Regions from separate parts of the Streptomyces thermocarboxydus genome, predicted to be linked through region 3. Evidence: riboswitches for the same ligand, from Rfam matches in the RefSeq annotation. Region 3 holds a riboswitch; each other region holds the start of a gene.
What was found. Region 3 has a riboswitch for cyclic di-AMP ahead of AY578_RS20220 (C40 family peptidase). Riboswitches for the same ligand answer to the same signal wherever they lie in the genome.
Positions count from the first base shown of each region.

Region 1: it holds a riboswitch for cyclic di-AMP, as region 3 does, so the genes downstream of both, AY578_RS19280 (transglycosylase SLT domain-containing protein) here and AY578_RS20220 (C40 family peptidase) in region 3, are expected to answer to the same signal.
Region 2: it holds a riboswitch for cyclic di-AMP, as region 3 does, so the genes downstream of both, AY578_RS24880 (M23 family metallopeptidase) here and AY578_RS20220 (C40 family peptidase) in region 3, are expected to answer to the same signal.

Region 1 covers NZ_CP058273.1:4,170,360-4,173,627, forward strand. Annotated here, with positions in the region: gene AY578_RS19275 (HAD family hydrolase) at 58-930, shown strand; gene AY578_RS19280 (transglycosylase SLT domain-containing protein) at 894-1,364, opposite strand; cyclic di-AMP (ydaO/yuaA leader) riboswitch at 1,368-1,496, opposite strand; gene AY578_RS19285 (polyprenyl synthetase family protein) at 2,065-3,075, shown strand.
Region 2 covers NZ_CP058273.1:5,389,501-5,392,768, reverse strand. Annotated here, with positions in the region: gene AY578_RS24885 (GntR family transcriptional regulator) at 1-153, opposite strand, end outside; gene AY578_RS24880 (M23 family metallopeptidase) at 376-1,149, opposite strand; cyclic di-AMP (ydaO/yuaA leader) riboswitch at 1,162-1,327, opposite strand; gene AY578_RS24875 (M16 family metallopeptidase) at 1,527-2,915, opposite strand; gene AY578_RS24870 (M16 family metallopeptidase) at 2,912-3,268, opposite strand, start outside.
Region 3 covers NZ_CP058273.1:4,359,812-4,363,079, forward strand. Annotated here, with positions in the region: gene AY578_RS20215 (hypothetical protein) at 272-625, shown strand; gene AY578_RS20220 (C40 family peptidase) at 750-1,922, opposite strand; cyclic di-AMP (ydaO/yuaA leader) riboswitch at 1,947-2,083, opposite strand; gene pcrA (DNA helicase PcrA) at 2,335-3,268, shown strand, end outside.

The sequences.
Region 1 (3,268 bases), 190 kb from region 3:
TGCGAGGGCATACGGGCGCGGTGAATCGGACGGTCCTCTTGTCCGTATTCTCTGATCATGGCCGCACCCACCGATTGTTCTCTCATCGCCACCGACCTGGACGGGACGCTGCTGCGCGGTGACGACACCCTCTCCGACCGCTCCCTCGCCGCCCTCGCCCGGGCCGCGCGGGCCGGTGCCCGGCACCTCGTGGTGACGGGCCGGCCGGCCCCCAGAGTGCGGCCGCTGCTCGACGACCTCGGCTGCACGGGGCTCGCGGTGTGCGGACAGGGCGCGCAGGTCTACGACGCCGCCGCGGGACGGATGCTGTGGTCGGTCCGGCTGGACCGGGAGCTGGCGGAGACCGCGCTCGGCAAGATCGAGGCGGAGGTGGGGGAGGTGTACGCCGCGGTCGACCAGGACGGGGTCGACGGGCTGACGCTGATCGAGCAGGGCTACCGGATGCCGCACCCGACGCTGCCGTCGGTGCGGGTGGAGCGGCGCGACGACCTGTGGGCGAAGCCGATCAGCAAGGTGCTGCTGCGCCACCCGGCGCTGTCGGACGACGCTCTGGCCGCGGCGGCCCGCTCCGTGGTCGGCTCGCTGGCCACGGTCACCATGTCGGGGCCGGGCACGGTGGAGCTCCAGCCGTGCGGGGTCACCAAGGCGACGGGTCTGGCGCTGGCCGCCGAGCACCTGGGGCTGCGCCCCGAGGACACGGTCGCCTTCGGGGACATGCCGAACGACGTCCCCATGTTCCGGTGGGCGGGCCACGGCGTCGCCATGGCCAACGCGCACCCTGAGCTCAAGGCGGTGGCCGACGAGGTCACCCTGTCGAACGAGGACGACGGCGTGGCCGTCGTCCTCGAGCGACTGTTCGGGCAGCCGGCCGGTGTCGGCCGTCAGAGGTCGGCTCAGTACGCGCCGAAGACGTTGTCGATCGAGCCGTAGCGGTCGGCGGCGTAGTTGCAGGCCGCGGCGATGTTGGCGACCGGGTCGAACGGGTCGAAGGCGGTGCCGGGCACGTGGTACGCCTGGAAGGTCGGGTCGATGACCTGCAGCAGGCCCTTCGACGGGGTGCCCTTCACGGCGTTGGAGTCCCACAGGTTGATGGCGGCCGGGTTGCCGGACGACTCCCGCATGATGTTGCGGTGGATGGAGTCGTAGGAGCCGGGGATGCCGTTCTGCGCCATGATGTCCATCGCCTCGCGGATCCAGCCGTCGAGGTTGTCCGGGTACGCGGTCGTGGAGGCGGCGGTCGTGGCCTGGGTCGAGGGGGCCGCGGAGGCGCTGGTGGCGCCGAACAGCGGCAGCGCGACCACGGCGACGCCGGTGCCGGCGACGGCGAGGGTGCGGACGAGGCGGGACGAAGCGAAAGCGGGCATGTCTGGGTTCCTCTCCTACGCCTGCGAGGTGAGCTGTCGGGTTCGGGCGGGAGAGTGCCCGGCCGTGCCCCTGCGGGCATGGCTTCACCCCGAGCCGTCCCGGCGCGGTGTCCGGTACGGCGGCTTACCTGGGTCCCCCGCTCCTGCCGTGCGTGAGTTGGTCGTCGGGTGTGATGCGGGTGGCGGCAGGACTAGGCGTCCACCCGGCAGGCCCGGAACGTATGCGAGAGCAGATGTCGGGAACAAGTGCGCCGATCACGCAACACCCCGTTTGATCTTGAGATGGGCGGTTTCGGCCGTTTGATCCTTTGCGATCGCCAAGCGTCAACTCCGTTGCGTGGAGCGGGAGGACGGGCGTGTGCGAGGGTGTCCGGGTGACCGTCGCGCGCGTGACTCACTTCACGGGACGGCGACGGCGGGCGCAATGGTGACCAAGAGGAATTCGCCCACCAATGGCGGCAAATCAGACTCCGGGGTGCGGCAGGATGGTTCGCGGGTCACTGTGTCCGGGAAGTCGAGGTATGTCCGTTGTTATCAGCCGATCAAAAACACTCCGCTTCTGATCCCGTATCGCCCTGCTTGTGACCCCGGGCCCTGGCGGTGATCGAAACCCGACCGGATACGCTGACTCGAGTGGTGGCAGCGACCTATCGACAAACCGTGTAACCGCCAGCAGACACCAGCAGACAGGAGACCCCTCGTGACCGTCGTCGGGCCGTTCGGGCTGAGCGTGCGGGACCAGGCTCTGGAAGCCGATGTCCAGGCCGGATTGACGGCTGTCGAGGAAGGGCTGCTCGAGGCCACCAAGAGCGAGGTGCCGTTCATCACGGAGGCCGCCCAGCACCTGGTGCGGGCCGGCGGGAAGCGGTTCCGCCCGCTGCTCGTCATGCTCGCCGCCCGGTTCGGCGACCCCTACGCGCCCGGCATCGTGCCGTCGGCCGTCGTGGTGGAGCTCACCCACCTGGCCACGCTGTACCACGACGACGTGATGGACGAGGCCGAGGTGCGCCGCGGGGTCGCGAGCGCGAACGCCCGCTGGGGCAACTCGGTCGCCGTGCTCACCGGTGACTTCCTCTTCGCCCGCGCCTCGCACATCCTGGCCGACCTCGGCCCGGAGGCCGTGCGGGTGCAGGCCGAGGCGTTCGAGCGGCTGGTCACCGGCCAGATCCTGGAGACCGCGGGCCCGCAGGACGGCCGCGACCCGGTCGACCACTACCTGGACGTGCTCGGGGGCAAGACCGGCTCCCTCGTCGCCGTCTCGTGCCGCTTCGGCGCGATGATGTCCGGCGCCGACGAGACCGTCGTCGACGTCCTCACCCAGTACGGCGAGCGGCTCGGCGTCGCCTTCCAGCTCGCCGACGACGTCCTCGACATCGCCTCCGACTCCCACGAGTCCGGCAAGACCCCCGGCACCGACCTGCGCGAGGGCATCGCCACCCTGCCCGTGCTGCGGCTGCGCGAGCGGGCCGCCCGGCTCGGCCTCGCCGAGGACCTCGCCCTGTGCGAGCTGCTCGACTCCGACCTCACCGACGACACCCGGCACGCCGAGGCGCTGCGCCTGCTGCGCGCCCACCCCGCACTCGGCCAGGCCCGCCGGGACACCGTGCGCTACGCCGAGGAGGCGCGCTCCGCGCTCGCCCCGCTGCCCGACGGCCCCGCCAAGTCGGCGCTGGTCGAGCTGTGCGACGCGGTGGTGCACCGGGCGGGCTGACCGGCTCCGGCCGCCCGTTCCGGTCGTCCTCCCCTGCCGTCCCCCGGCTGCCGTCCGGCCGTCCCCCGGCTGCCGCCCTGCCGTCCCCCGTACGCCTCCGGTACCCGGGTGACCCCTACGGGGCGGGTGAGGCGCCGTCGTCCCGTGTCATACCGCAGCAGTACGCGGAGTTGAGCCCGCGGTCTGACGATTC
Region 2 (3,268 bases), 1.0 Mb from region 3:
CTCCAGGGTGCGCAGCGCCTCGCGGACGGGGACCCGGGAGACCCCGTAGCGGCGGGCGAGCAGTTCCTCGGTGAGCCGGCCCCCGCGCTCGTAGACACCGGCGACGATGTCGTCCCGGATCGCCGTGCACACCGAGTGCGCGGGAATACGCATGACCGACCTCCGGCTTAATCCCCGTGAAACGTCGACGATTGACGTCCGTTCGTGACTCTATTGCAACCGGAGACAATTTCCGACGGCGGACCGGAATCCATACATAATTTTTGGACAGGCGGCGCATGGGCGGACGGGTTCGAAAACGGCGAAAGCCCCGGCTCGCGGGAGCCGGGGCTTGAGGGCGGGTCGGTTACGCCGCGGGGAGGGCGCGACGACGCCTCAGATGTTCACGCCGTGCGACCGGAGGTAGGCGACCGGGTCGAGGTCGGAGCCGTACTCGGGGGACATGCGCGCCTCGAAGTGCAGGTGGGCGCCAGTGACGTTGCCGGTGGCGCCGGACAGGCCGATCTGCTCACCGGCGGCGACCTCCTGGCCCACCGACACCCCGATCGACGACAGGTGCCCGTACTGGGTGTACGTGCCGTCGTGCATCTTGATGACGACCTGGTTGCCGTACGCGCCGCCCCAGCCGGCCTCGACGACCGTGCCGACGCCGACGGAGTGGACGGGCGTGCCGCTCGCGGCGTGGAAGTCGATCCCGGTGTGGCTGCCGGACGACCAGATGGCGCCGCCGCTCTGGTAGCCGGTCGACACGTAGGAGCCGGGGATCGGGGAGACGAAGGTGTTGAGGCGCTTGCGCTCCGCCTCACGCGCGGCGCGCTCCTTCTCGGCGCGGGCCTTCTCCGCCTCCTCGACGGCGCGCTCGCGGGCCGCCTCCTCGGCGGCCTTGCGCGCGGCCTCCTGGGCCGCCACGCGGGCGGCCTCGTGCTGGGCTGCGGCCTGGGCGTCGATGCGGTCGGCGACCACGTCGCCGAGGGTCACGACAGGGGTGAGGCCGGTCTGGGCGGCGGCCGGTTCGGCGGCGAGCGCGGGGGCCGCGAAGGAGCCGACGACGCCGGTGCCCGCGAGGGCCGCGACGCCCGCGGCGCGGGCGGTGCCGCGCTGGACGCGGCTGGGACGACGGTGCTTCCCGGTGGCGCGGGTGAACGCCATGTACAAGCTGGTCCTTTCCTTCCCTCTCGCCTACCGGGTTAGCTGACGGGTTCGGAGCAGGAAGGTCTCCTACGGACACCCTCGCGACACGCGCGGGCGTCCGATTCACCCCAGGGACTACGTGTGGGTCCCCGGCTCCCCTGGCTCGCGCCGTACGGGGACTCGGCGATGACTGTCCGGTGCCGCGGATGCGGCGCACTGCCCGACGAACAGCCCGCACGAAGCTAAGCGGGACATCTCGCAATCCCCAAACGAATCCATGGTTTTGTAGCGCATCCCACAGGGCAGACAGGCAACCTCCGCCCCAATTCGGGCATAAGGGAGCCCCGGTGACGTTCCCGCCGCCGGGGCTCCCGCGCGCGTGCGTTCCGCCGCGCCTACTCGGCCGTGACGACCGTGACTTCGCCGATCCCGAGCGCCTCCACGGGCTCCTTGATCTGCGCCGCGTCACCGACGAGCACGGTCACCAGACGGTCCACCGGGAAGGCGTTCACGACGGCCGCCGTGGCCTCCACCGTGCCGGTCGCGGCCAACTGCCGGTACAGGTCGGCCTGGTAGTGGTCCGGCAGGTGCTGCTCGACCTGGTCGGCCAGGGTGCCCGCGACGGCCGCGGCCGTCTCGTACTTGAGCGGCGCCACGCCCACCAGGTTCTGCACGGCGACTTCCCGCTCGTCGTCCGTGAGGCCCTCGGCGGCCAGCGTGCGCAGCACGGTCCACAGGTCGTCCAGTGCCGGGCCCGTGTTGGGGGTGTCGACCGAGCCGCTAATGGCCAGCAGCGACGCGCCCGTGCCGTCGGGGGCCGAGCGCAGCACCTGGCCGAACGCCCGTACGCCGTAGGTGTATCCCTTCTCCTCGCGCAGGACGCGGTCCAGGCGCGAGGTGAGGGTGCCGCCGAGGCAGTACGTGCCGAGCACCTGCGCGGGCCACACGCGGTCGTGCCGGTCCGGGCCGGTACGGCCGATCAGCAGCTGCGTCTGCACGGCGCCGGGGCGGTCCACGATGACCACGCGGCCGGTGTCGTCCGCGACGACCGGCGGGACGGGCCGCGGCTGCGCCTGGGAGCCCGTCCAGGCGCCCAGGGTGTCGGCGAGCAGCGCGTCCAGGTCGACGCCGGTGAGGTCGCCGACCACCACGGCGGTCGCCGTGGCCGGGCGGACGTGCTTCTCGTAGAAGCCGCGCACGGCCGCGGAGTCGATGCGCTCGACGGTCTCCTCGGTGCCCTGGCGCGGGCGCGACATGCGCGCGCTCGCCGGGAACAGCTCCCTGGAGAGCTCCTTCGCGGCGCGGCGGGACGGGTTCGCCAGCTCGTGCGGGATCTCGTCGAGGCGGTTGCGGACCAGGCGTTCGATCTCGCTGTCGGCGAAGGCGGGCGCGCGCAGGGCGTCGGCGACCAGGCCGAGCCCCTTGGCGAGCCGCGAGGCCGGCACTTCCAGGCTGAGGCGGACGCCGGGGTGGTCGGCGTGCGCGTCGAGGGTGGCGCCGCAGCGCTCCAGCTCGGCGGCGAACTCCTCGGCGGAGTGCTTGTCGGTGCCCTCGGAGAAGGCCCGCGCCATGATCGTGGCGACGCCGTCCAGGCCCTCCGGCTCCGCGTCCAGAGGCGCGTCGAGGATCACCTCGACGGCGACGACCTGCTGGCCCGGGCGGTGGCAGCGCAGCACGGTCAGGCCGTTGTCGAGGGAGCCGCGCTCGGGGGCCGGGAAGGCCCAGGGCTTGGCCTCGCCCGCCTGCGGCCGGGGGTGGAACTCCATCGTGGCGAGCTCGGTCACTTCGACGTCTCCTCGTTCTCGTCGGCGGCGGCCGCGGCGGCTTCGGTGGCTTCGGCGGCTGCGTCACCAGCCGCCGGGGCGACGGGCTCGTAGACGAGCACCGCGCGGTTGTCGGGCCGCAGGCGCGCCTTGGCGACCTCCTGGACCTCCTCGGCCGTCACCTCCAGGACCCGGCTCACGGCGGTCAGGGCGAGCTGCGGGTCGCCGAACAGCACGGCGTAGCGGCACAGTTCGTCGGCGCGCCCGGCGACCGTGCCGAGCCGGTCGAGCCACTCGCGCTCCAGCTGGGCCTGGGCGCGCTCCATCTCCTCGGCACTGGGGCCCTCCTCGGCGAACCGGGCGAGCTCCTCGTC
Region 3 (3,268 bases):
ACCCTTTCCTCGGCGGTGGTGTCCGGCCGCCGCTCCTGGCCCGAGCGGCGATGCGGAGCCGGTCACCTGGGGCAGGACGCTAGGCCGGGCCGCGCGGCGCGGGATGCGGGTTGTGCGGAAGTGTTGCCCACGGACCGCCGGGTGACCGTAAGTGACCGTTGGGTCGTGCATGGCGCTTCGTTCTCACTCAGAGTGATGACCGATGTGGTGAAGGCGGGAAGGCCGAGGGCGGCGGAATGCTATGGGACGCCCCTGGTTAGGCTCCGGCCTCATGGACGTACTCATCCACCTCTTCGTCGGTCTGCACATCATCGGCATCGCGTCGCTGCTCGGCGGCTTCCTCACCCAGATGAAGGCGATGGGCGCGGGCACCGCCCGCTTCGTCCCGGCGATGCTGCACGGCGCGCTGACGATGCTGGTCACGGGCGTGATCCTCGTGGGCCTCAACCAGGCGCAGGACTACTCCGTGGACAACATCAAGATCGGCGTGAAGCTGGCGCTGCTGGTCGTGATCCTCGGCCTGGTCTACGTGAAGCGGGACGAGGAGAAGGTGGACAAGGGCGTCTTCGGCCTGGTCGGCCTGCTGACCGTGGCGAACATCTTCATCGCGGTGCTCTGGACCTGAGCCGCGACCCCGGAACGCCGGGGCCTGCCCTCGACACGGAACCGCCGACCGAGCCTCTCCGGCCCGGTCGGCGGTTTTCGTATGTGCGCCCTCTGCGTCCTCTGCGCCCTCTGCGCCCGTGCCGTCAGGCCGGCCGGACGACGCTGTGGATCGCGGAGTCGCCGTCGTAGTAGATCGACTCCTCGCGGACGTACGCGCCCGGCTTCGGGGCGTGGATCATCATGCCGTTGCCGATGTAGATGCCCACGTGGGTGACGTCGTCGTAGAAGAAGACCAGGTCGCCGGGCTGCGCCTGGGACACCGGGACGGTGGTGCCGGCGTTCACCTGGTCATAGGTGGTGCGCGGCAGGGAGACGCCGGCGGCCTTCCAGGCGGCCTGGGTCAGCCCAGAGCAGTCGTAGGAGCCGGGGCCGGTCGCGCCCCAGACGTACGGCTTGCCGATCTGCGCGCGGGCGAAGGCGAGGGCCTTCTCGGCCTTGATGCCGTACGACGAGTCGGCGGGCGGGGTCTCGGTCGAGCCGGTGGAGCCGGACCCGGAGCCCTCCGAGGCGCCACCGTCCTGCTGCGCGGCCTCCTCGCGGGCCTGCTCCTGCTCCGCCTGCTGCCGGGCCAGCTCCGCGGCCTTGCGGGCGGCCTCCTCCTGCTTGCGCTTCTCGATCGCGGCGAGCCGCGCCTTCTCCTCGGCGGTCAGCTTCGACAGCAGTTCACGCGCGTCGGCGAGCTTCTTCTGGACGGTGGCCTTGGCCGTCTTCAGGTCGCCCTGCGTCTCGGTGAGCGTTCGGAGGCTCTCGGTGGCCTCCTGCCGCTTCTTCATCGTCTCGGTCTGCTGGGTGACGTAGTCGTCGACCGCCGCCTTCTGGCGGCCGGTCATCCGGTCCAGCACCTGACGCTGGTCGAAGATGTCCTGCGGGGTCTCCGCGAGCAGGAACGTCGCGGTGTCGGGCAGGCCGGCGCCGGTGCGGTACTGGGCGGCCGCGTAGGAGCCCAGCTCGGCGCGCGCCTCGTTCAGCTTCTGCGTGCGCTGCGCCACGTCGTCGAGGAGGGTGTCGACGCGCTTGCGCTGCTTGGTGGTCTTCTCCTTGGCCGCGTTGTACTTCTCGGTCGCCGACTCGGCCTGGCGGTAGAGGTCGCCGACCTTCTTCTCCACCTCCTCCAGGCTCGGCCGGTCCTCGCCGGGAGAGGCGTTGGCCGTCTGGGAGAGCAAGGCCACAGAGGTGAGCGCGGCCGTGGCGAGGGCCGGGGTGCGTATGCCTGCCACGCGCGTGCCGGGGGTGCGCGACTTGCGGTGCGACGCCAAGGGAGGCGACTCCTTCCGGTGCTCCGCCTACCGGGTTAGCTGTCGGGTTCGGGCGGGTGGAAGGGTTGCCCTACGGCCTCTCCGAAGAGTGGGCCGATTCACCCCAAGTCTCGGTGGGTCCCCGGCTCCGGCTGCCCTGGCGGACAGTGACGGACTCGGCGGGGGCCGCGCGGCCCGGCGAGGTTCGCCGGCGGGGGACGAGCGGCCCGGACGGCACGGTAGCCAACTGGTGTGGCCCTTGTGAAGGTTGATGGGTGATATGCCCGATACATTTTCGTGACCTTCTTGTGGATGTCACGCACGGTGAGGCGCTGACCGTGGAGGGTGCCCGCCGCGGCGCCCCGGGGAGGGGCCGGGGATGTTTCCGGGGCGGGCCCGGGTTGTCGGTGGAGCGCCCTAGACTCGGAGAGCGATGAGCAGCCTCTTTGACGACAGCTTCCTGGCGGACCTCCAGGCCCAGCGCGGCCCGGCGGACGACCCCCCGCCGCCGCCCGAGGACGAGCACGCCCCGGAGCCCCTGCCGGACGACCTGTTCGGCGGGAAGTTCGACGTGCCCCCGGAGCGGGACTCCTACTACCGGGACGGCGCCCCGCGCCCGGTGATCGACTCCGCCGCGCTGCTCGAGGGGCTGAACGACAACCAGCGCGCCGCGGTCGTGCACTCCGGCTCCCCGCTGCTCATCGTCGCCGGAGCCGGGTCCGGCAAGACCCGTGTGCTCACCCACCGCATCGCCTACCTGCTCGCCGAGCGGGGCGTCCACCCGGGCCAGATCCTCGCGATCACCTTCACCAACAAGGCCGCGGGCGAGATGAAGGAGCGCGTCGAGCAGCTCGTCGGCCCCCGGGCGAACGCGATGTGGGTGATGACGTTCCACAGCGCGTGCGTCCGCATCCTGCGCCGCGAGTCCAAGAGGCTCGGCTTCACGTCGTCCTTCTCGATCTACGACGCCGCCGACTCCAAGCGTCTGATGGCCCTGGTCTGCCGCGACCTGGACCTCGACCCGAAGCGCTTCCCGCCGAAGTCCTTCAGCGCCAAGATCAGCAACCTGAAGAACGAGCTGATCGACGAGGAGGACTTCGCCGCCCAGGCGACCGACGGCTTCGAGAAGACCCTCGCCCAGGCCTACGCGCTCTACCAGTCCCGCCTGCGCGAGGCTAACGCGCTGGACTTCGACGACCTGATCATGACGACGGTCAACCTGCTCCGCGCCTTCCCCGACGTCGCCGAGCACTACCGCCGCCGCTTCCGGCACGTCCTGGTCGACGAGTACCAGGACACCAACCACGCCCAGTACGCCCTGGTGCGCGAGCTGGTCGGGGGCGCCTCCGAGCCCCACGTCGACGTCC